Regions from separate parts of the Streptomyces sp. NBC_01264 genome, predicted to be linked through region 1. Evidence: predicted binding sites of a transcription regulator. Region 1 holds the regulator's gene; the other holds the start of a gene.

Region 1 (14,176 bases):
TGCCAGGCCCCGTCGCCGCCCAGCTGGCGGGCCAGGGTGTGGGTGACGGCTCCGAGGATCAGGCCGCAGATCACGAAGGCCACGCCCGCCGAGAGGACGATCGGTACGGCCTGGGAGAAGGGGCTGTCGATGACGTCCTTGCGGGCGTCGTCGAGGCCGAAGACCGCGAGCGTGCCGTAGAGGAAGGTCAAGATCAGCGCCGGCCCCCAGACGGCGTAGTCGCGCATCTGCAGGAAGGTCTGGCCCGGGCGGGTCACGATGCCGCGGAGCAGCTCCTTCCACGGCAGCCGCGGCCCGGTGGGGCCGGCGGCCTGGGCGCCCGCCTGGTAGGTCGCGCCCTGGTTGTACGAGTACGGGTCCTCGCCGATGGCGAAGGCCTGCGTGTACCCCGGTGAGTCGCCCGGGCCGCCGGCTCCCTGGGCGGGGGGACGGCCGTAGCCGTATCCGTGGTCGTGCCCCTGCCCCTGGCCCTGGCCCTGGCCCTGGCCTTGACCCTGGCCGCCGTGGCCGCCGTGCGGGTCGAAGTATTCGGGCTCGCCCTGGTCCCCGGGGGCGCCCTGCTGAGGCCACTGCTGGGGTGGGTAGGGCTGCTGGCCGTACGGCGGCGGCGCCTGGGGCGCCTGCTGCTGACCGTACGGCTGCTGCCGCGGAGGTTGTTGCGGGGTGCGGTTGTTGTCCCGGCCGCGTCCGATCCTGAATCCAGCCACGTGATCGAAAGTACCCGCTCCGGAGCCGATGGAGGGCCGGGGTGCCGGAAGAAGCCCCCTTTGCGGCTGAGCTGTGACATCCCCTAGGGGGTACCTGGAGGGCCTTCTCAGGGTGGGTTACGTGGCTGCGCGGCAGTCTGCTGATCCCTGTTACATTTCCGACTGAATACGGACATACCGGCTCCGTAAGTTCGTTGACGCAGCCACCGCAACGAAGCACGAACGAGCACGAGAAGAGCCCCGTCATGCGTAGCCCGCACCGTCGTCGCACCACCCTCCGTACCGCCGCCGTCGTGGCCGGTGCGGCCGCCGTCCTCGCCCTTCCGGTCGGGTCCGCCTTCGCGGATTCCCCGGCGGTACCGGACCAGCAGGTCCTGCCCGGCGTCGAGCAGCCGACCGTGGACCCGCAGCAGCCGCAGGTGGACCCGACCGTCCCGCCCACCACGCCCCCCACCACGCCGCCGACCACCCCGCCGGTGAAGCCTTCCGTCCGGGCCTACGTGACGACCGTGAAGCTGGCCGACGGATCGGTCGCCCGGGTCTACCAGATCGGTGAGGGCCACTTCGAGGCCGAGATCTTCGCCGGTGGCACCAAGCTGGACACCCTGGTCAGCAAGGACGGCAAGGCCGCCCGCGGCCAGAACAACGGGCTGCACGTAGTCCTCCAGCCGAACGGCACCGTCACCTCGTGGGTCGAGGGCGCGACCAAGCCGGTCGAGAAGCCGAAGCCGGTGGAGGAGCGGGAGAACTCCGTCCAGGTCGCCATGCCCGACGGGCGCAACGCGCGGCTGATCGACGGCCCGAACGGCAAGCGCGTCGAGCTCTCGATGCCGAACGGGAACCTCCTCGGGACCATCGACCTGAAGCACCCGACCGCGACGAACGACGGCTGGACGTACAAGCTCGTCCAGGACGGGAAGCGCGTGAAGTTCGTCGTCATCGACGGCAAGAACGGCGGAAACAGCTGGGTCTACGACTTCACCAGCGGCAAGCTGATCGCGACCTACAAGGTCGACAAGGCCGACAAGGGCGGTTCGAAGGACGCGAAGCCCGTCGCCAAGCCGGTCGCCAAGCCGGTCGCCAAGCCGGTCGAGAAGAAGGCCGTGGAGCGGGTCGTGCCGAAGGGCGGCGTGAAGGCCGGCGCGGAGGGTGTCGCTCCGGTGTCCGACCACGCCGACGGCACGCTGCTGCTCGCCGCCGGCGGGGGCATGGCGGCGGTGGGCGCCGGGGGCCTCGGCTTCGCGATGCTGCGCCGCAGCCGGTCCGACCAGGCCTGACCCGGACCGGCCCGGACCCCGGACCCCGAACACCGGAACGGCCCGCCCCCACAGGGGGCGGGCCGTTCCGGTGTTCTGTGCTGCGCGGGCTACTTCGCCTCGGCGCCGGTCCCCGGCTCCGTGGGTGCCTCGGCGGGCTCCTCCGCCTTCGGCGAGGGCTCCTGGGCCTCGGCCGGGGCCTCTGCCTCGGCCTTCACCGGTGCCTCCGCCTTCGGAGCAGGCTCCGCAGCCTTGGCCGGTGCCTCCGCCGCGGCCTTGGGCTCCGTGGCGGCTTCCGCCTTGGGCTCGGCGACGGCCTCGGCCTTGGGCTCGGCGACGGCTTCCGCCTTGGGCTCGGCGACGGCCTCGGCCTTGGGCTCGGCGACGGCTTCCGCCTTGGGCTCGGCGACGGCCTCGGCCTTGGGCTCGGCGACGGCCTCGGCCTTCGGCTCCGCCACGGCCTCCGCCGCAGGCTCCGGCTCGGGCTCCTCCACCGGCTCCGGCGTCTTCACCGATTCCAGCAGCAGCTGCGCCACGTCGACCACCGTGACGTGTTCCTTCGCCTGGCCCTCGTTCTTCTTGCCGTTCACCGAGTCGGTGAGCATGACGAGGCAGAAGGGGCAGGCGGTGGAGACGATGTCCGGGTTCAGGGACAGGGCCTCGTCGACGCGCTCGTTGTTGATGCGCTTGCCGATCCGCTCCTCCATCCACATCCGCGCGCCACCGGCGCCGCAGCAGAAGCCCCGCTCCTTGTGGCGGTGCATCTCCTGCTGGCGCAGGCCCGGTACGGCCGACATGATCTCGCGCGGCGGCGTGTAGACCTTGTTGTGCCGGCCCAGGTAGCAGGGGTCGTGGTACGTGATGAGCCCGTCGACCGGCGTCACCGGTAGCAGCCGGCCCTCGTCGATCAGGTGCTGGAGCAGCTGCGTGTGGTGGATGACCTCGTACTCGCCGCCCAGCTGCGGGTACTCGTTCGCGATGGTGTTGAAGCAGTGCGGGCAGGTGGAGACGATCCGCTTGGCCGACTTCGGCTTCTTGGTCGACTCGTCCTCGTCGTCCTCGCCGAACGCCATGTTCAGCATCGCGACGTTCTCCGAGGCGAGCTGCTGGAAGAGCGGCTCGTTGCCCAGGCGGCGCGGGGAGTCACCCGTGCACTTCTCGTCGCCGCCCATGATCGCGAACTTGACGCCCGCGATGTTCAGCAGCTCCGCGAAGGCCTTGGTGGTCTTCTTCGCGCGGTCCTCGAGGGCGCCCGCACAGCCGACCCAGTACAGGTAGTCGAACTCGGAGAGGTCCTCCGCGTCCTTGCCGATGATCGGGACCTCGAAGTCCACCTCCTTGGTCCACTCGACGCGCTGCTTCTTGGCCATGCCCCAGGGGTTGCCCTTGCGCTCCAGGTTCTTCAGCATCGTGCCGGCCTCCGACGGGAAGGCGGACTCGATCATCACCTGGTAGCGCCGCATGTCGACGATGTGGTCGATGTGCTCGATGTCCACCGGGCACTGCTCGACGCACGCGCCGCAGCTCGTGCAGGACCACAGGACGTCGGGGTCGATGACCCCGTTCTCCTCGGCCGTGCCGATCAGCGGGCGCTCGGCCTCGGCCAGGGCCGCGGCCGGGACGTTCGCGAGCTGCTCCGGCGTGGCCTTCTCGTTGCCCTCCATGTCCTTGCCGCCGCCGGCCAGCAGGTACGGGGCCTTGGCGTGCGCGTGGTCGCGCAGCGACATGATCAGGAGCTTGGGGGAGAGGGGCTTGCCCGTGTTCCAGGCGGGGCACTGCGACTGGCAGCGACCGCACTCCGTGCACGTGGAGAAGTCGAGGATGCCCTTCCAGGAGAACTGCTCGACCTGGGAGACGCCGTAGACATCGTCCTCGCCCGGGTCCTCGAAGCTGAGCGGCTTGCCGCCGCTCGTCATCGGCTGGAGCGCACCCAGCGCGACGGCGCCGTCGGCGTTCCGCTTGAACCAGATGTTCGGGAAGCCGAGGAAGCGGTGCCAGGCCACACCCATGTTGGTGTTGAGCGAGACGACGATCATCCAGATCAGCGAGGTGCCGATCTTGATCATCGCGGTGAGGTAGATGGCGTTCTGCAGCGCGCCGAGCGACATGCCCTTGAAGGCCAGCACCAGCGGGTACGAGACGAAGTACGCGGGCTCGTATGAGTTCACGTGGTGGATCGCGCCTTCGAGGCCGCGCAGGCACAGGATCGCGAGGCCGATGGTCAGGATGATGTACTCGACGAAGTACGCCTGCCAGGCCTTCGAGCCCGCGAAGCGGGACTTGCGGCCGGCCCGCGAGGGCAGCGACGCGAGGCGGATCCCCATCAGGACGAGGATGCCGACCACCGTCATCAGGCCGATGAACTCGATGTAGAGCTCGAACGGCAGGAAGCCGCCGATGATCGGCAGCACCCAGTCGGCCTGGAAGAGCTGCCCGTACGCCTGCACCAGCGTGGGCGGCAGCGTCAGGAAGCCGATCGCGACGAACCAGTGCGCGAAGCCGACGAGGCCCCAGCGGTTCATCCGGCTGTGGCCGAGGAACTCCCGGACCAGGGTGATCGTTCGGGACTTCGGGTCGTCCGTGCGGCTGCCTGCCGGCACGGGCTGTCCGAGCTTCACGAAACGGTAGATCTGCGCCACGGCTCGGGCGAGCAGCGCGACGCCGACCACGGTCAGGACCAGCGACACGATGATCGCGGCGAGTTGCATGGGAAGGCTCCTCGGGCGGCACTTACTAAGCGGTAACTTATCCAGTCAAGGCTTGAGGTTACCCAGTCCCGACGCCGCAATGTAGCCGAGCGCGCGGTGATCTGCGTCGCTCGCCCCCGCCGCGACGGGCCGCGTCCCCGCCGGGCCCCGCCCCGGTCCCGCCGAGTCGCCGCCCCCGCTCCGCCTCAGGGCCGTCCGTGCCGCCAGGCCGCCCGCGGGGTCTGCGCGAGGATCGCCAGGTCCATCCCCAGCCAGTGGTTCTCCACATAGTGCCGGTCCAGCAGGTCCATCTCCTCCCACGGCAGGTCCGAACGCGCGCTCACCTGCCACAGCCCGGTCATCCCGGGCCGTACGAGGAGCCGCTCGGGCCGGTCTGACGCGCTGTTCCCGGGCCGCGGCCCGACCAGCGACATCTCGCCCCGCACCACGTTGAGCAGCTGCGGCAGTCCGTCCAGCGCGCACCGCTCCAGCGCCGCCCCGGCCCGGCCCTTGCCGACGCGGAACCGCCACGCCCGGTAGGGCCGCCCGGCCAGGCCCGCCGCCGGTTCCCGTACGAGGACGCCCGCGCCCTGGGTCGCGTACAGCAGGCCGGCGGTCAGCAGCAGCGGTACGAGGAACACCCCGAGCAGGAGCGCCGCTCCGGCGAGGTCGAGCAACCGCTTGGCCGAGGGCGGGGCCGGGAGCTGCGGCAAGGCGGGGAGCGGGAGCAGCTTCTGCATGCCAGCACGGTGCCGCACCCCTGCGGCGGTGTGCGGGCGCCGCGCGGCCGTGGTGCCCCGAATGGCGCCCTCGAGCGGGCCTGAGCGTAAGGGTGGCCTAAAGGTTGAGTCCCCTCGACTCACCTCTGTTGACACCTGCCGAGCGGTGGGGCACTCTTGAGTCTGTTCCACTCAAGTCAGCTGGAGGAATCAAAATGGCACGTGCGGTCGGCATCGACCTGGGCACCACTAACTCCGTCGTCAGCGTTCTGGAAGGCGGAGAGCCCACCGTCATCACCAACGCCGAAGGCGCCAGGACCACGCCGTCCGTCGTCGCCTTCGCCAAGAACGGCGAGGTCCTCGTCGGCGAGGTGGCCAAGCGCCAGGCGGTCACGAACGTGGACCGGACCATCCGCTCCGTCAAGCGCCACATGGGCACTGACTGGAAGATCAACCTGGATGGCAAGGACTTCAACCCGCAGCAGATGAGCGCCTTCATCCTGCAGAAGCTGAAGCGCGACGCCGAGGCGTACCTGGGCGAGAAGGTCACGGACGCGGTCATCACCGTCCCGGCCTACTTCAACGACTCCGAGCGTCAGGCGACGAAGGAGGCCGGCGAGATCGCGGGCCTGAACGTCCTGCGTATTGTCAACGAGCCGACTGCCGCCGCCCTGGCCTACGGCCTCGACAAGGACGACCAGACCATTCTCGTCTTCGACCTCGGTGGCGGCACCTTCGACGTGTCGCTCCTCGAGATCGGCGACGGCGTCGTCGAGGTGAAGGCCACCAACGGTGACAACCACCTCGGTGGCGACGACTGGGACCAGCGCGTCGTCGACTACCTGGTGAAGCAGTTCCAGAACGGCCACGGCGTCGACCTGTCCAAGGACAAGATGGCGCTCCAGCGTCTGCGCGAGGCCGCCGAGAAGGCGAAGATCGAGCTGTCCTCCTCCACGGAGACCTCGATCAACCTGCCCTACATCACGGCGTCCGCCGAGGGCCCGCTGCACCTGGACGAGAAGCTCACGCGCTCGCAGTTCCAGCAGCTGACCGCGGACCTGCTCGACCGCTGCAAGGCGCCGTTCCACAACGTCATCAAGGACGCGGGCATCAACCTGTCCGAGATCGACCACGTGGTCCTCGTCGGCGGCTCCACCCGCATGCCGGCCGTCGCCGAGCTCGTCAAGGAGCTCACCGGCGGTCAGGACGCCAACAAGGGCGTCAACCCGGACGAGGTCGTCGCCCTCGGCGCGACCCTCCAGGCGGGCGTTCTCAAGGGTGAGGTCAAGGACGTCCTGCTCCTCGACGTGACCCCGCTGTCCCTGGGTATCGAAACCAAGGGCGGCATCATGACCAAGCTCATCGAGCGCAACACCACGATCCCGACCAAGCGGTCCGAGATCTTCACGACGGCCGAGGACAACCAGCCGTCCGTGCAGATCCAGGTCTACCAGGGCGAGCGCGAGATCGCGGCGTACAACAAGAAGCTCGGCATGTTCGAGCTGACCGGCCTGCCGCCGGCCCCGCGTGGCGTCCCGCAGATCGAGGTCTCCTTCGACATCGACGCGAACGGCATCATGCACGTCACTGCCAAGGACCTGGGCACTGGCAAGGAGCAGAAGATGACCGTCACTGGCGGCTCTTCCCTCGCCAAGGACGAGGTCGACCGCATGCGCCAGGAGGCGGAGCAGTACGCGGACGAGGACTCCCGCCGCAAGGAGGCGGCCGAGTCCCGCAACCAGGGCGAGCAGCTCGTCTACCAGACGGAGAAGTTCGTCAAGGACAACGAGGACAAGGTCCCGGCCGACGTCAAGGAAGAGGTCGAGGCCTCCATCGCTGAGCTGAAGGAAAAGCTCAAGGGCGAGGATGCTGCCGAGATCCGCACCGCGACCGAGAAGCTCGGTGCCGTCAGCCAGAAGCTCGGCCAGGCGATCTATGCCGACGCCGGTGCCCAGGCCGCCGGTGGCGCGCCGACCGGTGACGCCGGTCAGGCCGACGCCAACGACGACGTCGTCGACGCCGAGATCGTGGACGACGAGAAGCCGAAGGGCGGCGCTGCCTGATGTCGGAGGAGACCCCGGGCTTCGACGAGAAGCCCGAAGTCCCCGCCGACGGCACGCCTGAAGACGACGCCGCCGAGCCGAAGGCCGCAGCTTCCTCCAAGGAGGAGGCCGCGGCCCCGGCCGGGGACTCCGCAGCAGCATCGGACGTCGCTCTCCTGGCCCAGCTGGACCAGGCCCGTACCGCGCTCGGCGAGCGCACCGCAGACCTCCAGCGACTCCAGGCGGAGTACCAGAACTACCGCCGCCGGGTGGAGCGGGACCGGATCGCCGTCAAGGAGATCGCGGTCGCGTCCCTCCTGACGGAACTCCTCCCGACCCTGGACGACATCGGCCGGGCGAGGGAACATGGCGAGCTGGTCGGCGGCTTCAAGTCGGTGGCCGAATCGCTGGAGACCGCTGCGGCCAAGATGGGCCTGCAGCAGTTCGGCAAGGAGGGCGAGCCCTTCGACCCGACGATCCACGAGGCCCTGATGCACTCGTACGCGCCGGACGTCACCGAGGACACCTGCGTGGCGATCCTGCAGCCGGGGTACCGGATCGGCGAGCGTACGATCCGTCCCGCGCGGGTCGCGGTGGCCGAGCCCCAGCCGGGCGCGGCGCCGAAGTCCGAGGCGGCGGAAGGCGAGTCCGCGTCGGACAAGGACGCGGATGCCCCCGACAAGGGCTGAAGCTGAACAAACAGAGGTACGAGAGGAGGGACACCGGGGATGAGCACGAAGGACTTCGTCGAGAAGGACTACTACAAGGTCCTCGGTGTCCCGAAGGACGCCACCGAGGCCGAGATCAAGAAGGCGTACCGGAAGCTCGCCCGCGAGTTCCACCCGGACGCCAACAAGGGCGACGCCTCGGCCGAGGAGCGCTTCAAGGAGATCTCCGAGGCGAACGACATCCTCGGTGACGCCAAGAAGCGCAAGGAGTACGACGAGGCCCGCGCCCTGTTCGGTAACGGGGGCTTCCGCCCCGGTCCCGGCGGGGGCGGCGGCTCGTTCAACTTCGACCTCGGCGACCTCTTCGGAGGCCAGCAGCAGGGTGGCGCGGGCGGCGGCTTCGCCGGCGGCGGCCTGGGCGACGTCTTCGGCGGCCTGTTCAACCGCGGCGGCGCCGGCGCGGGTGCGGGCACCCGTACCCAGCCGCGCCGCGGCCAGGACATCGAATCGGAGGTCACCCTCTCCTTCACGGAGGCGGTGGACGGGGCCACGGTCCCGCTCCGGATGTCCTCGCAGTCGCCCTGCAAGGCCTGTTCGGGCACCGGCGACAAGAACGGCACGCCCCGCGTGTGCCCGACCTGCGTCGGCACCGGCCAGGTGTCCCGCGGCAGCGGCGGCGGCTTCTCGCTGACCGACCCCTGCGCGGACTGCAAGGGCCGCGGCCTCATCGCCGAGACCCCCTGCGACATCTGCAAGGGCAGCGGGCGGGCCCGCAGTTCCCGGACCATGCAGGTCCGGATCCCGGCGGGGGTCTCCGACTCCCAGCGGATCCGGCTGCGCGGCAAGGGAGCTCCGGGCGAGCGCGGCGGCCCGGCCGGTGACCTGTACGTGGTCGTGCACGTCGACGCGCACCCGGTCTTCGGCCGCAAGGACGACAACCTCACGGTGACCGTTCCGGTGACCTTCGCGGAGGCGGCGCTGGGAGCCGACATCAAGGTCCCGACCTTGAACGGCCCCTCGGTGACGCTGAAGCTGCCCCCGGGCACCCCCGGCGGCCGCACGATGCGGGCCCGCGGCAAGGGAGCGGTCCGCAAGGACGGCACCCGCGGCGACCTGCTCGTGACGGTGGAGGTCGCGGTCCCGACCGAGCTGAACGACAAGGCCCGCGAGGCCATGGAGCTGTACCGCGAGGCGACCGAGTCCGAGGACCCGCGCTCCGCGCTGTTCGAGTCCGCGAAGGGAGCATGACATGGACGGCCGCCGTAGGAGCCAGTACCAGCTCACCGATGAGACCCCGGTCTACGTGATCTCGGTGGCCGCCCAGCTCTCGGGCCTGCATCCGCAGACGCTGCGCCAGTACGACCGCCTCGGCCTGGTCTCCCCGGGCCGTACGGCCGGGCGCGGCCGGCGCTACTCGGCCCGTGACATCGAACTGCTCCGCACGGTGCAGGCGCTGTCCCAGGAAGAGGGCATCAACCTGGCCGGCATCAAGCGGATCATCGAGCTGGAGAACCAGGTCGCCGCGCTCCAGCAGCGCGTGGCCGAGCTCTCCACGGCCGTCGACGGCGCCGCCGCCGTCCTCCAGCAGCGAGAGGCCCAGGTGCACGCCTCGTACCGGCGCGACCTGGTCCCGTACCAGGCTCCGCAGCCGGGCAGCGCCCTGGTCGTCTGGCGGCCGGCTCCGAAGCGGCCGCTGGGCTGAGCGGAGGCTGAGCGGGACACGTACGCCGGTACGCCCGCGCGCGCCGCACGCCACGTACGCAGGCCCCGTCCGGACCCTTCTCGAAGGGCCTGGGCGGGGCCTGCGCGCGTCCGCGCCGGCCGTATCCGCCCCGCACCCGCCCGTGGCCCTCAGCGGGGCTCCGTGAGCCCCTCGGCGTCCGCGGGGCCCGAGTCGTGCAGGATGCCGGACTCGGCGATGAGGTAGCCCAGCTGGGCCCTGCTGCCGCTGCCCAGGGCGGTGGCCAGTTTGGCGATGTGCGCGCGGCAGGTGCGCACGTTCATGCCGAGGCGCCGGGCGATGGCCTCGTCGACGTGCCCCTCGATGAGCAGCTGGGCGATGGAGCGCTGCACTCCGGAGATCCCGTCCGGGCTGTGCGTGTACGTGACCTTGTCGTTGAGCGGTACCGCCCTGCGCCACAGCTGCTCGAAAACCTTGATGAGGTACTCGATCAGTCCCGGGTGCCGCAGTTCCAGGGCGACGCGCCGGTCATGGCTCGCGGGGATGAAGGCGACCGTGCGGTCGAAGATCATGAGACGCTCGATCAGCTCCTCCAGTGTGCGGATCTCGACCTTTCCCGTGGAGATCCTGTCCACATAGGCGAGCGTGCCCTGACTGTGGCGCATGGTGTGCTGGTAGAGCGTGCGGATCTTCACCCCGCGGTCGATCATCGGCGAGGCGCGCTCCAGGGACTGGCTGAGGCTGAAGGTCGGCCGGGCGCCGCCCGGCTGGACGGTCAGGGCCTCGGTGTGGCACTCGGCGGTGGCCAGGTCGATGGCGGCGTTGATCTGGTCGAATCCCTCCAGCACCGTGATGGCGTGGGTGTTGGCGGGGCTCCGGGCACTGAGGGTGAGGAACGGCTCGAAAGCGTCGGTGAGATCCACGGCGGTCCGCCGGCGGTCCTGGATCTCGCGTTCGATCGGGTGGAGGCGTTGTGCGAGTGCGATGGACGGGGGAACCGCGCGGAGTTGGTTCGCGTCGTCCGGGTCGGGGCGCAACAGGGCGAATTCCAGCAGGCAGGGGGCGTTCACGACGTCGCCGCGGGCGATGCGGCCGGTGCTCAGGGCTGCCGCGTAGAGCCGGGTCCCCTCGGCGCACATCTCCGTGACGGGGTGGTGATGTGTCGGGTTTGTTGCGCTCTGCGGCATATCTCCACCCCCCAGGGTCCTGAACATGTAAGAACATGATGCATCGTCCCTGTGGCACTGACGTGCCTGAATGAGCCATCGTCTGTCAGTGCGGGGGAGAAGATTCCATCAAGTGAGGACGAAGCCGACCATGTATAAGAGAATGCTTCGCTCGGCGCTTGCCGTTGTTTTCTCCGTCGTCGCGATCTTTGGGGCAGTCGCTGCCGTCAACGGGGACACGGGAAGCGCTGTTGCCGGTGCGAGTGCGCCCGCCGAGAAGAAGGTCGGCAACGACTTCGGCTGGGACTCCGTCCAGAAGGACGCAGGGAACGACTTCGGCTGGAACACCACCCCCGCGCAGGTTTCCTGATGACCCCCGACGACCACGGATTCCGCCGTGAAATGGCATCGGCATACCGCTCCGGCTGGCAGTTCATCGATCTCACCAGTGCCATTCCTTACGCCGGCGACTCGCTGAAGGTCACCCTCTTCGGCCAGCCCATCGTCGTGGTGCGGGAAGAGGACGAGGACGTCCGTGCCTACCGCTGTCTGCGCCGTCCCCGGGGCGCGCCGCAGCCCGTCCGCTGCGAGATCCGGTACGGCATGGTCTTCGTCAATCTGGACCAGCGTGACCACCAACTTTTCGAACCCGACTCCGCCGCCACCCCCCGCAGTGCCTGAAGCGATTCCCCTGTCGTTGCAGATCGCTCAGGCGCTACCCCCCACACAGCGGCGCCATCGTGGACCTGACCACGATGGCGCCGCTGTGATGTCCGTGTCCAGAGGCCGGACCGGACCGGAATCGCACCGGCCCCGGCCGGACCCCGCCGGCTAGGCGCGCCCCATGGCCCGGTCCAGGCTGATCTCCACGACCACCCGGTCCGGATTCGGCGAGGGCGTCCGCCCGTACCGCTCCGCGTAGAGGCGTACCGCCTCCGCGACCGAGGCCTCGTCGTCACGGACCACCGCGCGCCCTTCGAGGGTCGCCCAGCGCCGCCCCTCCAGCTGGCACACCGCCACCCGGGCCCCGCCCCGCGGGTCGCCCTGCGACGCCAGCACGTTGCGGACCTTCTTGCTGTGCTTGTTGCTGATCACCCGTGCCAGCCCGGCCTGCGGGTCGTACGTCACGCCCACCGGGACCACGTGCGGGCTGCCGTCGGGGCGGTGGGTGGTCAGCGTGCAGATGTGCCGCTCCCGCCAGAAGGCGAGGTAGTCCGGCGTCGGGTTGAGTACGTCTTGGGTCGGGCGGGCCGTGCCGGCCGGGCTGGGAGTCGACATGCGCGAAGGGTACGTCCCTCCACCTTGAGTGGAATAGACTCAACTTTGTGCAGGTTACTCATGTAAAGCACACACAGGAGAGGGAAGGGAGAAGGCGCACGTGGATGCCGAGCTGACCAACAGGAGCCGGGACGCGCTCAACGCGGCCACGACCAGGGCCGTCAAGGACGGGCACGCGGACCTGACGCCCGCGCACCTGCTGCTGGCGCTCCTCGCCGGCGAGGACAACGAGAACATCACCGACCTGCTCGCCGCGACCGACGCCGACCAGGCAGCCGTACGCGCCGGAGCGGACCGGCTGCTCGCCGCCCTGCCCAGCGTCACGGGCTCCACGGTCGCGCCCCCGCAGCCCACCCGCGAGCTGCTCGCCGTACTGGCCGAGGCCGACGCGCAGGCCGGCAAGCTCGGCGACGAGTACCTCTCCACCGAACACCTGCTCATCGCCCTCGCCGCCAAGGGCGGCGCGGCCGGCGAGCTCCTTTCCGCCCAGGGCGCGACCGCCAAGAAGCTGCTGGCCGCCTTCGAGAACTCAAGAGGAGGGCGGCGGGTGACCACCCCCGACCCCGAGGGCCAGTACAAGGCCCTGGAGAAGTTCGGCACCGATTTCACGGCGGCCGCCCGCGAGGGCAAGCTCGACCCCGTCATCGGCCGCGACCACGAGATCCGCCGCGTCGTCCAGGTGCTCTCGCGCCGGACGAAGAACAACCCGGTGCTCATCGGCGAGCCCGGCGTCGGCAAGACCGCCGTCGTCGAGGGCCTGGCCCAGCGCATCGTCAAGGGCGACGTCCCCGAGTCGCTGAAGAACAAGCGGCTGGTCTCCCTGGACCTCGGCGCGATGGTGGCCGGTGCCAAGTACCGCGGCGAGTTCGAGGAGCGGCTCAAGACGGTCCTCGCGGAGATCAAGTCCAGCGACGGCCAGATCATCACCTTCATCGACGAGCTGCACACGGTCGTCGGCGCGGGCGCCGGCGGGGACTCCTCCATGGACGCGGGCAACATGCTCAAGCCCATGCTGGCCCGCGGCGAGCTGCGCATGGTCGGCGCGACCACCCTCGACGAGTACCGCGAGCGGATCGAGAAGGACCCGGCGCTGGAGCGGCGCTTCCAGCAGGTGCTGGTGGCGGAGCCGAGCGTCGAGGACACCATCGCCATCCTGCGCGGGCTCAAGGGACGCTACGAGGCGCACCACAAGGTCGTCATCAACGACAGCGCCCTCGTCGCCGCGGCCACCCTCTCGGACCGCTACATCACCTCCCGCTTCCTGCCCGACAAGGCCATCGACCTCGTCGACGAATCCATGTCCCGGCTCCGGATGGAGATCGACTCCTCCCCCCTGGAGATCGACGAGCTCCAGCGCTCGGTCGACCGGCTGCGCATGGAGGAGCTGGCCCTGAACAACGAGTCGGACCCGGCCTCGCGCGAGCGGCTGGAGAAGATCCGCAAGGACCTCGCGGACAAGGAGGAGGACCTGCGCGGCCTGACCGCCCGCTGGGAGAAGGAGAAGCAGTCCCTCAACCGGGTCGGCGAGCTCAAGGAGCGCCTGGACGACCTGCGCGGCCAGGCCGAGCGCGCCCAGCGCGACGGGGACTTCGACACCGCCTCCCAGCTGCTCTACGGGGAGATCCCGGCCCTGGAGCGCGAGCTCGTCGACGCCACCGAGGCCGAGGCCGAGGTCGCGCGCGACACCATGGTCAAGGACGAGGTCGGCCCGGACGACATCGCGGACGTGGTCGGCGCCTGGACGGGCATTCCGGCCGGCCGGCTCCTGGAGGGCGAGACCCAGAAGCTGCTCCGCATGGAGGACGAGCTGGGCCGGCGCCTGATCGGCCAGGGCGAGGCCGTGCGCGCCGTCTCCGACGCCGTACGCCGCACCCGCGCGGGCATCGCGGACCCGGACCGGCCGACCGGCTCGTTCCTCTTCCTCGGCCCCACGGGCGTGGGCAAGACGGAGCTCGCCAAGGCGCTCGCGGAC
Region 2 (14,176 bases), 1.2 Mb from region 1:
CGCCCGCAGCTGCGCGAGCTCTTCCTCCAGCGCCTCCCGGCCGGCCGAGAGCGCCTCGTTGCGGCCGATGAGGCGGCGGCGGTCGGCGTCGAGTCCGGCGATCCGGGTGTGCAGGGAGACCGTCTGGCCGCGTACCGCGTTGAGGTGGCGCACCACCTCGGCGAACTCGTCGTTGCGGCCCGTGAACCGGACCGGTTCCACCGAACCCTCCGGCGTGGCCAGCCGGGCCGCGCCGCGCCGCAGGACCGACAGCGGCCGGGTGAGGGAGCGCGCGATGGCGGTGGAGATGCCGAGGGTGACGAGGAACAGCACGCCGAGGCAGGCCACCATGACCTCCAGCGCGGTCACGTCGTCGTCGCGCAGCGCGGCGAGCGCGGTGGCGCGCTGGCCGGCGAGGGTGGCCTCGACCGAACGCATCCGGTCGACGCGGGCGGTGAGGGCCGGTCCGACGGCGCCGGGATCGAGCTTGCGGTCGGCCGGGGAAAGGGTCGGCCGGTCGGTGAGCCGCTTGAGGTAGTCGTCGGCCGTCTTGACCTCGGGTCCGGTGACGGTGGCGGTGAGGCTCTGGCGTACGTCGGGACGCGCGGCCCGCGCGAAGTCGTCGAGCGCGCCCTGCTCCCGTACGCGCGCCCGCTGGGCGGCGGCGGTGAGTTCGTCCACGAAGGCGGTGCCCGGCTGCTTGTCGCCGCCGGGCACGGACAGCGCGGCGAGCAGCAGTCCGCGGGTGGCGGAGGCCTGCTCCACGGCCTGGCCGAGCGCGGCCAGCGGGCGGGTGGTGACGAGGGCGTCTGCGGCGCGCGGCGGGGTCAGCTCGGTGATCCGGTTGCCCGGTGCGAGGAGTTCGGCGATGACACCGGAGTAGGCCTGGTGCGCGGTGAGGGCGCTGTCCCTGCCCTCCATGGCCTCGGTACGGACGGCCGCGATCCGGCCGACGGCCTCGGACAGTTCCTCGTCGGCGTCGGCCTGCACCTCGGCGAGCTGGCGGTCGGTGCCCGCGGCGCGTTCCTGGACCGCGGCGGCCTGCTTGCCCCGGACTCCGCCGGGGCGGCCCTTGGCCACGTACTCGGTGACCGCGTCGCGCTCGTCGCCGAGGAGGTGGGCGAGGGTGAGGGTCTGCCGGCTCCGGTCGGCGAGGGTGACCAGCTGCTGGGAGTCCTTGAGGTCCGCGGAGGCGGACAGGACGGCGGGCGCTCCCGCCACGAGCACGGCGATCCCGGCCACGGCGACCCCGATGACCAGCCTGCTGCGCACGCGGACGCGGCGCCCTGCGGGAGCGGTCGCGGCGACCGGGCCGCCCGGGGCTCGTCGGTCGGGTGCGGTGACGTCGGGTGCGGTGCCGTTCGCGACGGTGCCGTTCTTCCGAGGCCGCTTCTTCTGCACCGGTGCTCGCAATCCTGTTTACGTGTGCTGCTCGTGCTCGTTGTCTGATGCTCGGTACGTGCCGCTCAGTACGCGCCGCTTCCGCGCGTCCGCCGCCGCACCGCCTCAGACCCTCGCAGTGAGTTGGGAAGGGGGCCGCACATCGCCCGCCCGGCCACACGAAGGAGTGAACAGCACGGAGGAGTTGGCGACCAACTCCGCGAGCGGCTGTCAGAGCCCCGCCGTGGACGGGTGGTTGAAAGATCGATGCGGCTTTTGGCAGGATGCCCGCCCACATCGCCGAGGGGCAACCCGCTGACCCCGGCGGCTCCTTCCCTCCCCACCCACCCCGCGTTGGTCCGGACCTTCAGCGGTCCTTTCCGCTCCTACGGGGCACCGCGCGGGCAGAATGTCAGCATGCGCATCGATCTCTCCTCCGCCCCCGGCAATCCGGAACGCCCCAACGAGGACTGGCTGTCGGCCGCGATCCCCGCCTCGGGCGGCGGAGTCCTGGTCGCCCTCGACGGGGTCACCCCGCCGCCGGGTGACGTCGGATGCGCGCACGGAGTGCCGTGGTTCGCGGCCCGGCTGGGGGGCCGATTGACCGAACTGTCCGGATCACGCCGGGACATGCCCCTCGACCGGGTTCTGGCGGAGGCCATCCGCGTCACCGCGGAGGCCCATCGCGACACGTGTGACCTTTCTCACGTCCGGACGCCGCAGGCGACGGTGGTCGTGGTCCGCTGGGACGCGTCCTGGGTCGAGCACCTGGTGCTCTCGGATTCCGTACTCCTCCTCCAGGCGCCCGGGGGCGAGGTGCGCGCGGTCCTCGACGACCGGCTGGACCGGATCCCGCGCGAGCTGCTGCGTACGGAGGCCTCCGCCGACACGCTGCGCAACGCCGAGGGCGGCTTCTACACCGCGGCCGCGGACCCGCAGGTGGCGGCCCGGGCGGTGACCGGGCGGACGCCGCGCGCGGAGGTCCGGGCGGTGGCGGCGATCACGGACGGGGCCAGCCGGTGGACGGACACGTTCGGGGAGGGCGACTGGGCCGAATGCCTGGCGGTGCTGTGCAAGGAAGGGGCGCAGTCCCTGATCGACCGGGTCCGCGCGCTGGAATCGGACCCGGGCCGGCCGCACCGCCGCGACAAGCGCCACGACGACGCGTCGGCGGCCTACGCGGAGCTGTGAGGAGGGGAGCCACGGGAAGGGGAGCTACTCCCCTCCTGCGTTCAACTGGTTCAGAAGCCGCGCCAGTTCCGCCACTTCTCCGCGGTCCCAGTCCGCGAGCTTGCGCATGTACTGCTCACGCCGGGCGCCCCGCACCCGCAGGAAGCGCTCCCGGCCCTCCTCCGTGAGCCCGACCAGGAAGGCCCGCCCGTCCGCCGGGTCCGGCTCGCGGGCCAGCAGGCCCAGCACCTCCAGGGCCCGCAGCTGCCGGCTCATGGTGGCCTTGCCGACCCCGAAGTAGGCGGCGAGCTCGGTCGCCCGCTGCCGCCCGGCGGCTTCCAGCCGTACGAGGAGCCCGTACGCGGCCGGTTCCAGCTCCGGGTGCAGCTCGCGCGCCATCTCCCCGGAGGAGGCGCGGGCCCGTCGGAGGAAGACGGACAGCTCCCGCTCCAGGGCAAGGAACTCCTGGTCTTCGGTCCCGTGCACGGCCCGCTCCTTCGCTGGTGGGTGGGCCACCAGTATTTCGCAGCGGGTACGCCGGGGGCCCGGGGCCCCGCCGGAGCGGGAATCCCCGGGCCACCGGCCCGCCCGGACGGTGCCCGGATCAGGCCGCCACGGTCACCGAGACCTCGTCCGCGGCCAGGGCCAGCTCCAGGACCTGCCGTACGTCCGTCACCGGGTGCACCGACAGTCCTGCCAGCACCTCCGCGGGAACGTCGTCCAGGTCGGCCTCGTTCCGCTTCGGGATGATGACGGTGGTCAGCCCGGCCCGGTGCGCGGCCAGCAGCTTCTGCTTGACCCCGCCGATGGGCAGGACCCGCCCGGTCAGCGAGACCTCCCCGGTCATGGCCACGTCCGTGCGGACCTGCCGGCCCGACAGCAGCGAGGCCAGCGCCGTCGTCATCGTGATGCCCGCGCTCGGGCCGTCCTTGGGCACCGCGCCCGCCGGGAAGTGGATGTGCACGCCCCGGTCCTTCAGGTCGGCGACCGGGAGTTCCAGCTCGGCGCCGTGGGAGCGCAGGAAGCTGAGCGCGATCTGGGCCGACTCCTTCATCACGTCTCCGAGCTGGCCCGTCAGCGTGAGCCCGGCCGCGCCCGTCTCGGGATCGGCCAGCGAGGCCTCGACGAACAGGACGTCGCCGCCCGCCCCGGTCACGGCGAGGCCGGTGGCCACGCCCGGTACCGCGGTCCGCCGCTCGGCCGGGTCCTGCGCGGACTCCGGTACGTGGTGCGGCCGCCCGATCAGTGCCCGCAGGTCGTCGGCGCCGATCCGCAGCGGCAGCTCCCGCTCCCCCAGCTCGTGCTGGGAGGCCACCTTGCGCAGCAGCCGGGCGAGGGAACGCTCCAGGGTGCGTACGCCCGCCTCGCGGGTGTACTCCCCCGCCAGCTTGCGCAGCGCGTCCTCCTCCAGGACCACTTCCTCCACGGCCAGGCCGGCGCGCTCCAGCTGCCTGGGCAGCAGGTGGTCGCGGGCGATGACGACCTTCTCGTCCTCGGTGTAGCCGTCGAGGCGGACCAGTTCCATGCGGTCGGCGAGGGCCTCGGGGATGGCCTCCAGCACGTTCGCGGTGGCGAGGAACACCACGTCGCTCAGGTCCAGCTCCACCTCCAGGTAGTGGTCCCGGAAGGTGTGGTTCTGGGCCGGGTCGAGGACTTCGAGCAGCGCCGCCGCCGGGTCGCCCCGGAAGTCGGAGCCGACCTTGTCGATCTCGTCGAGCAGGACGACCGGGTTCATGGACCCGGCTTCCTTGATCGCCCGTACGATCCGGCCGGGCAGCGCGCCCACGTACGTACGCCGGTGCCCGCGGATCTCGGCCTCGTCGCGGACGCCGCCGAGGGCCACGCGGACGAACTTGCGCCCCATGGCGTGGGCCACGGACTCCCCGAGGGAGGTCTTTCCGACACCGGGCGGGCCCACGAGCGCCAGTACGGCCCCGCCGCGGCGGCCGCCGACGACGCCCATCCCGCGCTCGGAGCGGCGCTTGCGCACCGCGAGGTACTCGGTGATCCGGTCCTTCACGTCGCTCAGCCCGGCGTGCTCGGCGTCCAGGACGGCGCGCGCTCCCCGGATGTCGTACTCGTCCTCGGTCCGCTCGTTCCAGGGCAGTTCGAGGACGGTGTCCAGCCAGGTGCGGATCCAGGACCCCTCCGGGGACTGGTCGCTGGAGCGCTCCAGCTTGTCGACCTCCTTGAGGGCGGCCTCCCGTACCTTCTCCGGCAGGTCGGCGGCCTCGACCCGGGCCCGGTAGTCGTCGGACTCCTCCCCCTCCTTCTCCCCGCTGAGCTCGCGCAGCTCCTTGCGCACGGCGTCGAGCTGCCGCTTGAGCAGGAACTCGCGCTGGACCTTGTCGACGCCGTCCTGCACGTCCTTGGCGATGGACTCGGCGACGTCCTGCTCGGCGAGGTGGTCGCTGAGGGCCTTGACCGCGAGCTTCAGCCGGGCGACCGGGTCGGCCGTCTCCAGCAGCTCCACCTTCTGCTCGACGGTCAGGAACGGGGAGTACCCGGAGTTGTCCGCGAGGGCCCCGACCCCCTCGATCTGCTGCACCCGGTCCACGACCTGCCAGGCCCCGCGCTTCTTGAGCCAGCTGGTGGCGAGCGCCTTGTACTCCTTGACGAGCTCGGCGACGGCCCCGGGCAGCGGATCGGGCACGGTCTCGTCCACCGTCTCGCCCTCGACCCAGAGCGCGGCCCCGGGCCCGGTCGTCCCGGCCCCGATACGGACCCGGCCGCGCCCCCGGATCAGGGCCCCGGGATCCCCGTCGGACAGCCGCCCCACCTGCTCCACGGTCCCGAGGACGCCGGTGCCCGTGTACTTCCCGTCGACCCGGGGCACGAGCAGCACCTTCGGCTTGCCACCCGCGGCGGCGGCCTGGGCGGCCTCGACGGCGCCCCGCACCTCGGCGTCGGACAGGTCCAGCGGAACGACCATCCCGGGCAGCACGACCTCGTCGTCGAGCGGCAGCACGGGCAGGGTGAGCGTTACGGACGTCGAAGCCATGATGTTCCCTCCGGCAGTGAAGTTGAGTTATGCCGACTCAATGCATGTGAGCTCCCCAATGTTCCCCAAGTGCCGTTCGCCGGGGGCGAACACTCGGACGGCCGCAGGGTGTCCGCATGCCGATCGCGCCGGGCGCGGGGCGCGGGCGGCTCGTCATGATGGGCGCATGATGCACAGCGAGAACGCGCACGCACCCACCGATTCACCGGCGATAGCCCTGCTCAAGGAGGTGGGGGCGGAGACCACCAAGCACTCGGGCGGCACGCTCCTGACCCACCTGCTGCGCGTCGAGGCACTGGTGGACGCCTGGGGCGGACGGCCGGCGCTCCGGGCCGCGGCACTGTGCCACGCCTTCTACGGCACCGACGGGCTGCCTCTGGTACTCCTGGAGCTTTCCGAACGGGCCCGCCTCACCGAGGCGATCGGTACGGAGGCCGAGCAGCTCGTCTACTTCTACGCGAGCTGCGACCGCAAGGCCTCCTACCCGGGCCTCGCCGCACCGGACGACGCGTCGGTAGTCTTCCGGGACCGGTTCACGGGCGAGGAGTTCGTTCCGTCCCCTCAGCAGCGCCGCGACTTCGCCGAGCTCACGGCGGCCAACGAGCTGGACCTGGCGAAGGTGAACGCGTCCTTCCGCGAACGCAACGGGGCCGGTCTGCTCGAACTGTTCACCCGGTGGTCCCCCCTGCTGTCGGAGACGGCCCGCCGCGAGGTGACCGCCGTACTCGGCTGACCCGCGCGGGCACCGCCGGGGCGGCCCGGCGGCAGCGCGGGACGGCTGCCGGTGCTCACTGCCGCAGGGCCTCCACCGGCTCGACGCGGGCCGCGCGGCGGGCCGGGTAGAGGCCGTCGAGCACGCCGGTCAGCACGCCGGTCAGCACGCCGGTCAGCAGGCCGATCAGCGGCGCCGACGCGACGACCAGCAGGTACCGGACAGAGCTGACCTCGTCGTCGAGGACCCGTAGCCGGACAGGTTGACGTAGTAGTTGCTCGAGGCGCCACCCCGACCCGCGTTCTCGTCCACCTCAGCCGCTCGTGGTGGAGGTGCAGGAGGACGCACCCGCACGCGAGACACGCGGGGCCGTGCGGGAAGGGGAATTCGAAACCCCATGGGGATCCGGGCGAGACGCGGATCAGGCCGCCGAGACGGTGATGTCGCCCGACGTGGTCCGTACGGCGACGCGGGCGGTCGCGGACGGGTCCGCGGGGACGGTGATCTCGCGCCCGCCGGAGGTGGTGGAGAGGTCGAGGGCATACGGGGCGGCGGGAACCTTCACCTCGGCATCGCCCGAGCTGGTTTCCACGGCGACCGAGGACGGTGCCTTCCCGAAGGCGAGGCGGACGTCGCCGGAGGACGAGCGGGCGTCCGCGGCCGGGCCGGCCAGCTCCTCGGCGGCGATCGAGCCCGAGAACGTACGGACCGTCAGCGGGCCGGCGATCCGGTCCGCCCGGACCGAGCCGGAGGAGGTGGTGACGTCGGCGGCGGCCACTCCCGCCACCGTGACGCGGCCGCTGCCGCTCTCGGCGCGGACCGTCGCGGAGGCCGGCACCTCCAGCCGGTAGTCGACGGAACAGCGGCCGGAGCAGCTGCCGTTGGTGAGGGTCAGCACGCCCCCGGAGAGCCTCTGCGCGGGCTGGGGCACGGTGTCGCCGCGGTAGTGGACGGTACGGCGGACGGTGACGCCCGGGCCGGAACCGGCGACCACTTCGATGGATCCGCTGCCGGCGTCCGAGACGTCGACCGCGGTGACGGCCTCGGCCACCGTCGTGTCCGCGCTCGCTGTGTTCCCCGGTCCGCCGCGGGAGACGAGCGAGCCGAAGGAGCAACCGGTGAGCAGCAGACCGGCGGCGAGGGCCGCGGCGGTGTATGTGGCAGTGACGGTGGCCTTGGTGGCGCGCGGGCGCGTCTTCGTGGTCATGGTGTCGATCGTGCCCGCGCGGTGGCCCCGGGGGCATGGTGCACGTGCCCGGATCCGGGGTGGGGTTATCCCCCGGGCGGCGGACGGAGACGGCGCGGGGCCGCCTGCCGGGCGGCGCGGAGCCGGAGGCGGGATCCGGAGGCGGGCCGTCCTGGGCCGTATCCTTCCGATCTTGCCGGTCAGGCCCGCGTCGTCCGGTGCCGGGCGGCGCGGGCCGGGCCGGATCCGGGAGCGACGGCCTAACTCCCCTGCGCGACCGGTCGGTCCGGGGACGGGACGCCCCACTCACTCCAGGAGCCGTCGTAGACCGCGAGGTCCTTGTACCCGGCCAGGTCCGCGCCCAGGGCGAGCACGCAGGCCGTGACCCCGGAGCCGCAGCTGAAGTACAGCCGCTCCCGCTCGCCCACCGCTGCTCCGAAGGCCGCGCGGAGTTCCGCATCGGGGCGCATCAGGCCGTCGGGGCGCTGGAGTTCACCGAAGGGGAGGCTGACCGCGCCCGGCATGTGGCCGCCGCGCAGGCCCGGGCGGGGCTCGGGTGCGGTACCGGCGAAGCGTTCGCGGGTCCGGGCGTCGAGCACCGCTGCGGCCGGATCTGCCAGGGCCGCCGACACGGTGGCGGCGTCCACCAGCAGCCCGGCGCGGGGCCGGGCCGTGAAGGAGCCGCGCGGGCCCTCGTACCCCGGTGGGCGCTCCTCCACCGGCCGCCCGGCGGCGAGCCACGCGGGCAGCCCGCCGTCGAGGACGGCGACCCGGTCGAAGCCCATGCTGCGCAGCATCCACCAGGCGCGGGCGCTGGAGTAGACGCCGGCGCCGTCGTACGCGACGACCGTGCCGCTGTCGTCGACGCCGAGGGCACGCATCGCCTCGGCGAAGGCGTCGGGGCCGGGCATGGTGTGCGGGGCGGGGGCGGTGTGGTCGGACAGCGCGCCGTCGAGGTCGAAGGGACGGGCCCCGGGAATGCGCCGGTCCGCGTCGCGGTGCGGCCCGACGGAGGCGTCGAAGACGACGAGTCCGGGTATGCCGAGCCGCTCCGCGAGCCAGTCCCCGTCGACGAGGGGGCCGGGCGGCACGGGCACGGGGGAGTTGAATCGGGGGCGGGCTGCATCCATACGGCACCTCCGGCAGAAGTCGACGACCCCGGCAAGCTCCGCGGCCCACCGCCCATCCTCCCTCCCGCTCCCCCGCCTCCCACGAACGCACCCACCCTGGGGGCAGGTTCCCCCGGCCCACCGCCCCCGGGGCAGGGCACCACGGGCCCTGGGCGCTCATCTACGGAGACCGAAGGGCCCGGGGGTTCCCAGATCCCCGGAGCGGCAACGGCCCTCCCCCTGATCGGGCCCCTCGGCGCCGGGGGGGCATGGCACGGCCGGGAGCGGACAGGTGGCCCCCGCCCCGGCTACGGGCAGTCGCCCGGTTTGGCGAAGAGGGCCACTCGGGCGCCGCGCACGTCCCGCACGGAGCACAGGTCGAAGTGGGAGACCAGCGTCTGGCGTTTCACCGCCTCCGCCGGGTAGCCGTCCAGCGGCTGCCCCGCCGGGTCCAGCAGGGCGACCACCCGGTCGACGGCCGGGTCGAGCAGGGCCACCCGGATCTCCTCCGGGGTCCGCTCCACGCCCTGGAGGCTCCGCGAAGCCGCCGGGGTGCCGGACAGGGCGAGGTCGCGCAGGGACCCGTAGACCTGTGGTGAGGACAGCAGCCATTCGCGCCGCCGCGAGGGGAGGAAGAGCACCGCGTCCCCCGGGCGCGCGGCCTCGCGGACGGCCGCCGCCACCGCCCGCGCGTCGTCCTTGCGGCTCTCGGGGGTACGCAGCCACGCGGACCAGAACCCGACCGGGACGAGGAGGACCCCGACCAGCGGCCACACCCACCACCCCCGCGCCGTGGCGAGCCGCGCCCCCACGAGGAGGGCGAAGCCGGCGAGGGCGTAGAGGACGTACCGGTCCACGTACCAGGGGTGCACCAGTGAGATCGCGAGCAACAGCCCGGGGGGCAGCAGCGCCAGCGGCAGGGCGACCCGTACGAGTTCCCGCGCGGCTCCGCGGGCCAGGAGCAGCGAGGCGGCCGCGAGGACTCCGTACGCCGCCCAGTCCTGCCAGCTCGGCCGCCCGAGCCAGCCCAGCTGCTGCTGCGCCTGCCGTGCGCTGACCAGGGCGAGCGGCAGCAGCGCGACCACGACGGCCCCGGCCGCGAACCGCCAGCCGCGCGAGCGCCGGGCGGCGAACGCGTGCGCGGGCAGGGCCAGTACGGCGAACTCGTGCAGCCAGCACCCCAGCACGAGCACCACGGCGTAGGCGACCCAGCGCTCGCGCAGCATCAGGTACGCGGCCCAGACGACGGCCGCGGCGACGAAGGCGTACGAGCGTCCCTCCTGGGCGTACATCTGCACGGGCGGCAGCAGGGCGTACGCGACCCCGGACAACAACGCGACCCGGTCGGCAAGGTCGGCGTGCCCGGCCCGGCCGGCGCCCGCGGCACCGCCGACTCGGCCCGCGGCACCGCCGACTCGGCCGGCGTCCCCGGACGGCTCCGCGCCCCCGGACCGGGCGGCCCCGCCGCGCCGCCCGCCCGCCAGGTGGTGCGCCACCGCGGCCACGCCGGACGCGGCGAGGGCGGTGGCGGCCACCGAGGGGAGGCGCAGGGGCCAGAGGCCGGGGTCGGAGGCGGTGGTGCCCGTTGCCGCGAAGACCGCGAAGACCCCGTGCATCAGCAGGTAGTAGAGGCCGTGGACGGCGTCGACCTGGCCCAGCAGTTCCCAGAGCTCCCCGAGCGGGCGGTGCGCGACCTGCCATGTGACGGACTCGTCGCGCCACAGGGAGCCGCCCCGCGAAAGGCCCCAGAGGCCGAGGGCGAAAGCGGTGAGCGGCGGCAGCCAGCGCCAAGGGGCGAAGCGGCGGATGTCGGCCTCCGGGTGCTATCCGTGCGGGTGGTGCTGACTCCATACTCGGGGTTCGAGCCGGATACCTGCGGGGGTGGGGCGTGCGAGCACGTGGTGGGCGAGTGGGTTGGGCGACGGCGGCCGTGGCGCTGGCCGTGGTGGCGGCCCTGGGCGGATGTTCCTCCGACGGGTCGGGGGACGGGGCCTCACCGAAGCCGAAGCCGGACACGAACGCGAGCACGGGCACCGGCACCGCCACGGCCGACCCCTCCGGGACGGCGACGGACGCCCCGGGGACTCCGTCCCCCGGTCAGAGCGCCGGCCAGAGCCCGGCCCCGGGCACCGGCACGACCGCTCCCGCCCCGCCTCCCGCCCCGAGCACCTCCGCCCCCGCACCCAGCGCCTCGCCGCCCCGCGCGGACGAGACGCTCGTCGCGGTCACCCGTAGCGGGGGCCTCGCCGGAAAGACCAGCACCTTGATCATCAAGGGCGACGGATCGTTCCTGCGACTGAACGCCAAGGCCGAGACGGTCGACCACGGCAAGCTCTCGGCGTCCGCCCTCGCGAAGCTGCGCACCGCACTCCAGGAGGCGGACTTCCCCCGCCTGCCGCGGATCTCGATGCCCGCCCAACCGGTCTTCGACTCGTTCACGTACGCCTTCCGGCACGGCGGCTACGAGGTCGCCGCCGACCAGACCACGCTGCCGCGGCCCCTGCAGGGGGTCCTGGGCGCGCTGCCGTCCTTCGAGTCGCGCTGACACAGCTGAAGAAAGCCCGGCACCACCCCTACCGCCCCGGCCACCGCCCCGTCACAGCCCCGTTCCCGCCACCGTGATCTCCCGCAACCGCCGGTCCAGGTAGCCGCGGAGCAGGACCGCCATGTCCACGCCCTCCGGGTCCAGCACCCACTGGATCTGGAACCCGTCCATCACAGCGATGGTCTCGCGGCCGACGGCCCCGCAGTCCGTGTCCGGCCGTACTTCGCCCCGCTCGACGCCCGCCCGGAGCAGGCCGACGCTGTAGCCGAGGACCCGGTCGTAGCGCTGCCGGAAGTAGGCGTGCGCGGGGTGGCCCGGGTTCCCGGACTCGCCGACCAGCGTGTTGTACATCCGTACGAGCCCGGGCCGGCGGGCGTTCTCCTCGGCGAGGGCGACCACCGCGGCGAAGTGCGCGGCGACCGGGGGCGCCTCCTCCCCGGGGCCGCTGAAGAGCCGCTCGACGTCGTGCTGCTCGCTCTGCGCCAGCACGGACAGCAGCAGGTCCTCCTTGCCGCGGAAGTGGTGGAGCAGGCCGCCCTGGGTGATCCCGCAGTCGTTGGCGATCCGGGCGAGCGAGGAGGCGTGGAACCCCCACTGCGCGAAGTGCTCGACGGCGGTGTCGAGGATCTTCTGGCGACGGGCGTCGCCCACCGCGTAGCCGCCCCGGGCGGCCGCCGCCTTGGGGGCCGTTCGGCCCTTGTCCTGTGCCATGCGGACCACCCTAAACCCGACTGTTTCCGGCCATCCCGATGCAGTGATCCAGCTCACTCCACGAAAACCTAGTGGGTGCATGGTTTTCGCGCCTACGGTGAAACCGCCCGGTCGGCGACGAGGCCGACGCGGAGACGTTGGAGCCCCCATGCCGCTCACGCAGGACCCCGGAAGCGCACTCGAAGCCACCGACCGACCCGATCCGGCCACACCGGCCCTCCCGGCCGGCGCCCAGGTCACCGCACCGGTCACCGCCGCGGCCGGCACCCCCGCCGACGCCCCCGCCAAGCTGATCTTCGGCCTGGTCGCCGCCCAGCTCGGCGTCTGCATCGCCGTCTTCACCCCGATCGTCGTGACCCTGGCCCTGCGCGTGGCCCAGATCGTCCCGGAAGCCGAGCGCGGCGCCGCCCTCGGCAAGGTGCTCTCCGTCGGAGCGCTGCTCGCCCTCGTCGGCAACCCGCTCTTCGGCGCCCTCTCCGACCGCACGACCAGCCGGTTCGGCCGTCGCCGCCCCTGGCTGGTGGGCGGCATGATGGTGGCCGCCGTCGGACTGACCGTCGTGGGCCTCGGCTCCGACGTCACCACGCTGCTGATCGGCTGGGCACTCGCGCAGCTCGGCTGCAACGCCGCCCTGTGCATGGTCACCGCCTGCATCCCGGACCTGATCCCGGATCACCAGCGCGGCCGCGTCTCCGGCATGGTCGGCATGATGCTGTCCGTCTCGATGGTCGCGGGCAGCTTCCTCGCGCGGCTCTTCACGGACAACATGGCGCTGGCCTTCATCGTCCCGGCCGTCGTCGGCGTCCTCAGGGTGTGCGTCCTGGCCGCCGTGATGCCCGACCGGCCGGCCCGCGCCGAGTCCGTGGCCCCGTACGGCTGGCGGGAGTTCCTGCACAGCTTCTGGGTGAATCCGCGCAAGAACCCCGACTACTCGTGGAACTTCGCCAGCCGCTTCCTGGTCTTCATCGGCATCGCCTGCGTGACCAGCTACCAGGTGTACTTCCTGATGGACCGCCTCGGGGTCGCCGAGGGCGAGGTCGCCTCGAAGATGTTCACCACCACCCTCGTCACCGTCGGCGGTGTCGTGGTCGGCTCCCTCGCCGGCGGCTGGCTGTCCGACGCCACCGGCCGCCGCAAGCCCTTCGTGCTGGCTTCCGCCTTCGTCATCGGCGTCGGGCTGCTGCTGATCGCCACGGCGGGCACCTTCGGAATGTTCCTCTTCGCCGTGGCTGTCTTCGGCTTCGGCGAGGGCCTCTACCTCGCGGTCGACGTGGCGCTCGCCGCCGCCGTCCTGCCCGACCCGGAGACCGCCGCCAAGGACATGGGCGTCCTCAACATCGCCAACGCCCTCCCGCAGTCCCTCGTGCCGATGCTCGCGCCGTTCGTCCTCGCCCTCGGCGGAGGGGGCAACTACGGCTCCCTCTTCCTCGTCGGCGGCATCGCGGCCGCCGTCGGCGCCGCCCTCGTCCAGCTGATCCGCTCGGTCAAGTGACGGCCCGCCACCCGACCGGACCCGCCGCCGCCCACGCACCCGGACCCGCGCCCGCGCCCGCCCCCACACCCGCACCCGCACCCGCACCCGCACCCGCACCCGCACCCGCACAGTCGTCCACCCCCGCGACCTCCCGCGCGACCGACCTCCTCAGGAGCACCGTCATGAACACCGCCCCGGCCACCCCGAGCACCCCCGGCACCCCCGCCCCCCTCCCCTACCGGGACGCCACCCTCCCCGTCGACGACCGCGTCGAGGACCTGCTCTCCCGCATGACCCTGGAGGAGAAGGCCGGCCAGCTCTTCCACTCGATGCTGATGATGAACCCGGACGGCACCCCGGTCACCGAGACCGACGGCTCGATCCTCCCGTTCACCACCCCCGAGCTGATCGAGGGCCGCCACCTCACCCACTTCAACCTCCTCGGCAGCTACGGCGCCCGCGCGATGGCGACCTGGCAGAACGCCGTCCAGGAGATGGCCGCCGCCACCCGCCTCGGCATCCCGGTGACCCTGTCGACCGATCCCCGCCACTCCTTCACCGACAACGTCGGCGCCTCCTTCAACGCCGGCGCCTTCTCCGCCTGGCCCGAGGCGATCGGCATGGCCGCGATCGGCGACCCGGAGCTGGTCTTCGAGTTCGCCGACATCATGCGGCGCGAGTACCTCTCCGTCGGCTTCCGTGTCGCCCTGCACCCGCAGATCGACCTGGCCACGGAGCCGCGCTGGGCCCGCCAGTCGGGCACCTTCGGCTCGGACGCGAAGCTGACGGGCGAGCTCGTCCAGGCGTACGTACGGGGCCTGCAGGGCGAGGCGCTCGGCGCGTCCTCGGTCTCCGCGATGGTCAAGCACTTCCCCGGCGGCGGCCCGCAGAAGGACGGCGAGGACCCGC

The links. Region 1 encodes HspR, which represses chaperone genes until heat shock. Its sites were predicted from a motif close to TTGAGNNNNNNNNNCTCAA; they were not measured.
Region 2: lon (endopeptidase La) is a predicted target of HspR. The motif match lies at 5,553-5,571, and genes of this name have one in related genera.

The regions. Positions count from the first base shown of each region.
Region 1 is NZ_JAPEOX010000001.1:5,272,708-5,286,883, forward strand. Features, by position in the region: gene OG435_RS24565 (Yip1 family protein) at 1-707, opposite strand, end outside; gene OG435_RS24570 (hypothetical protein) at 953-1,984, shown strand; gene OG435_RS24575 ((Fe-S)-binding protein) at 2,074-4,671, opposite strand; gene OG435_RS24580 (sugar transferase) at 4,857-5,390, opposite strand; gene dnaK (molecular chaperone DnaK) at 5,585-7,432, shown strand; gene grpE (nucleotide exchange factor GrpE) at 7,432-8,100, shown strand; gene dnaJ (molecular chaperone DnaJ) at 8,140-9,327, shown strand; gene OG435_RS24600 (heat shock protein transcriptional repressor HspR) at 9,329-9,781, shown strand; gene OG435_RS24605 (helix-turn-helix transcriptional regulator) at 9,931-10,947, opposite strand; gene OG435_RS24610 (hypothetical protein) at 11,060-11,296, shown strand; gene OG435_RS24615 ((2Fe-2S)-binding protein) at 11,296-11,607, shown strand; gene OG435_RS24620 (pyridoxamine 5'-phosphate oxidase family protein) at 11,758-12,204, opposite strand; gene clpB (ATP-dependent chaperone ClpB) at 12,305-14,176, shown strand, end outside.
Region 2 is NZ_JAPEOX010000001.1:6,450,989-6,465,164, reverse strand. Features, by position in the region: gene OG435_RS30380 (sensor histidine kinase) at 1-1,380, opposite strand, end outside; gene OG435_RS30375 (protein phosphatase 2C domain-containing protein) at 1,777-2,550, shown strand; gene OG435_RS30370 (MarR family winged helix-turn-helix transcriptional regulator) at 2,575-3,015, opposite strand; gene lon (endopeptidase La) at 3,134-5,530, opposite strand; gene OG435_RS30360 (DUF6817 domain-containing protein) at 5,697-6,263, shown strand; gene OG435_RS30355 (DUF4097 family beta strand repeat-containing protein) at 6,664-7,449, opposite strand; gene OG435_RS30350 (sulfurtransferase) at 7,689-8,558, opposite strand; gene OG435_RS30345 (hypothetical protein) at 8,846-10,153, opposite strand; gene OG435_RS30340 (hypothetical protein) at 10,447-11,082, shown strand; gene OG435_RS30335 (TetR/AcrR family transcriptional regulator) at 11,134-11,793, opposite strand; gene OG435_RS30330 (MFS transporter) at 11,942-13,285, shown strand; gene OG435_RS30325 (glycoside hydrolase family 3 protein) at 13,450-14,176, shown strand, end outside.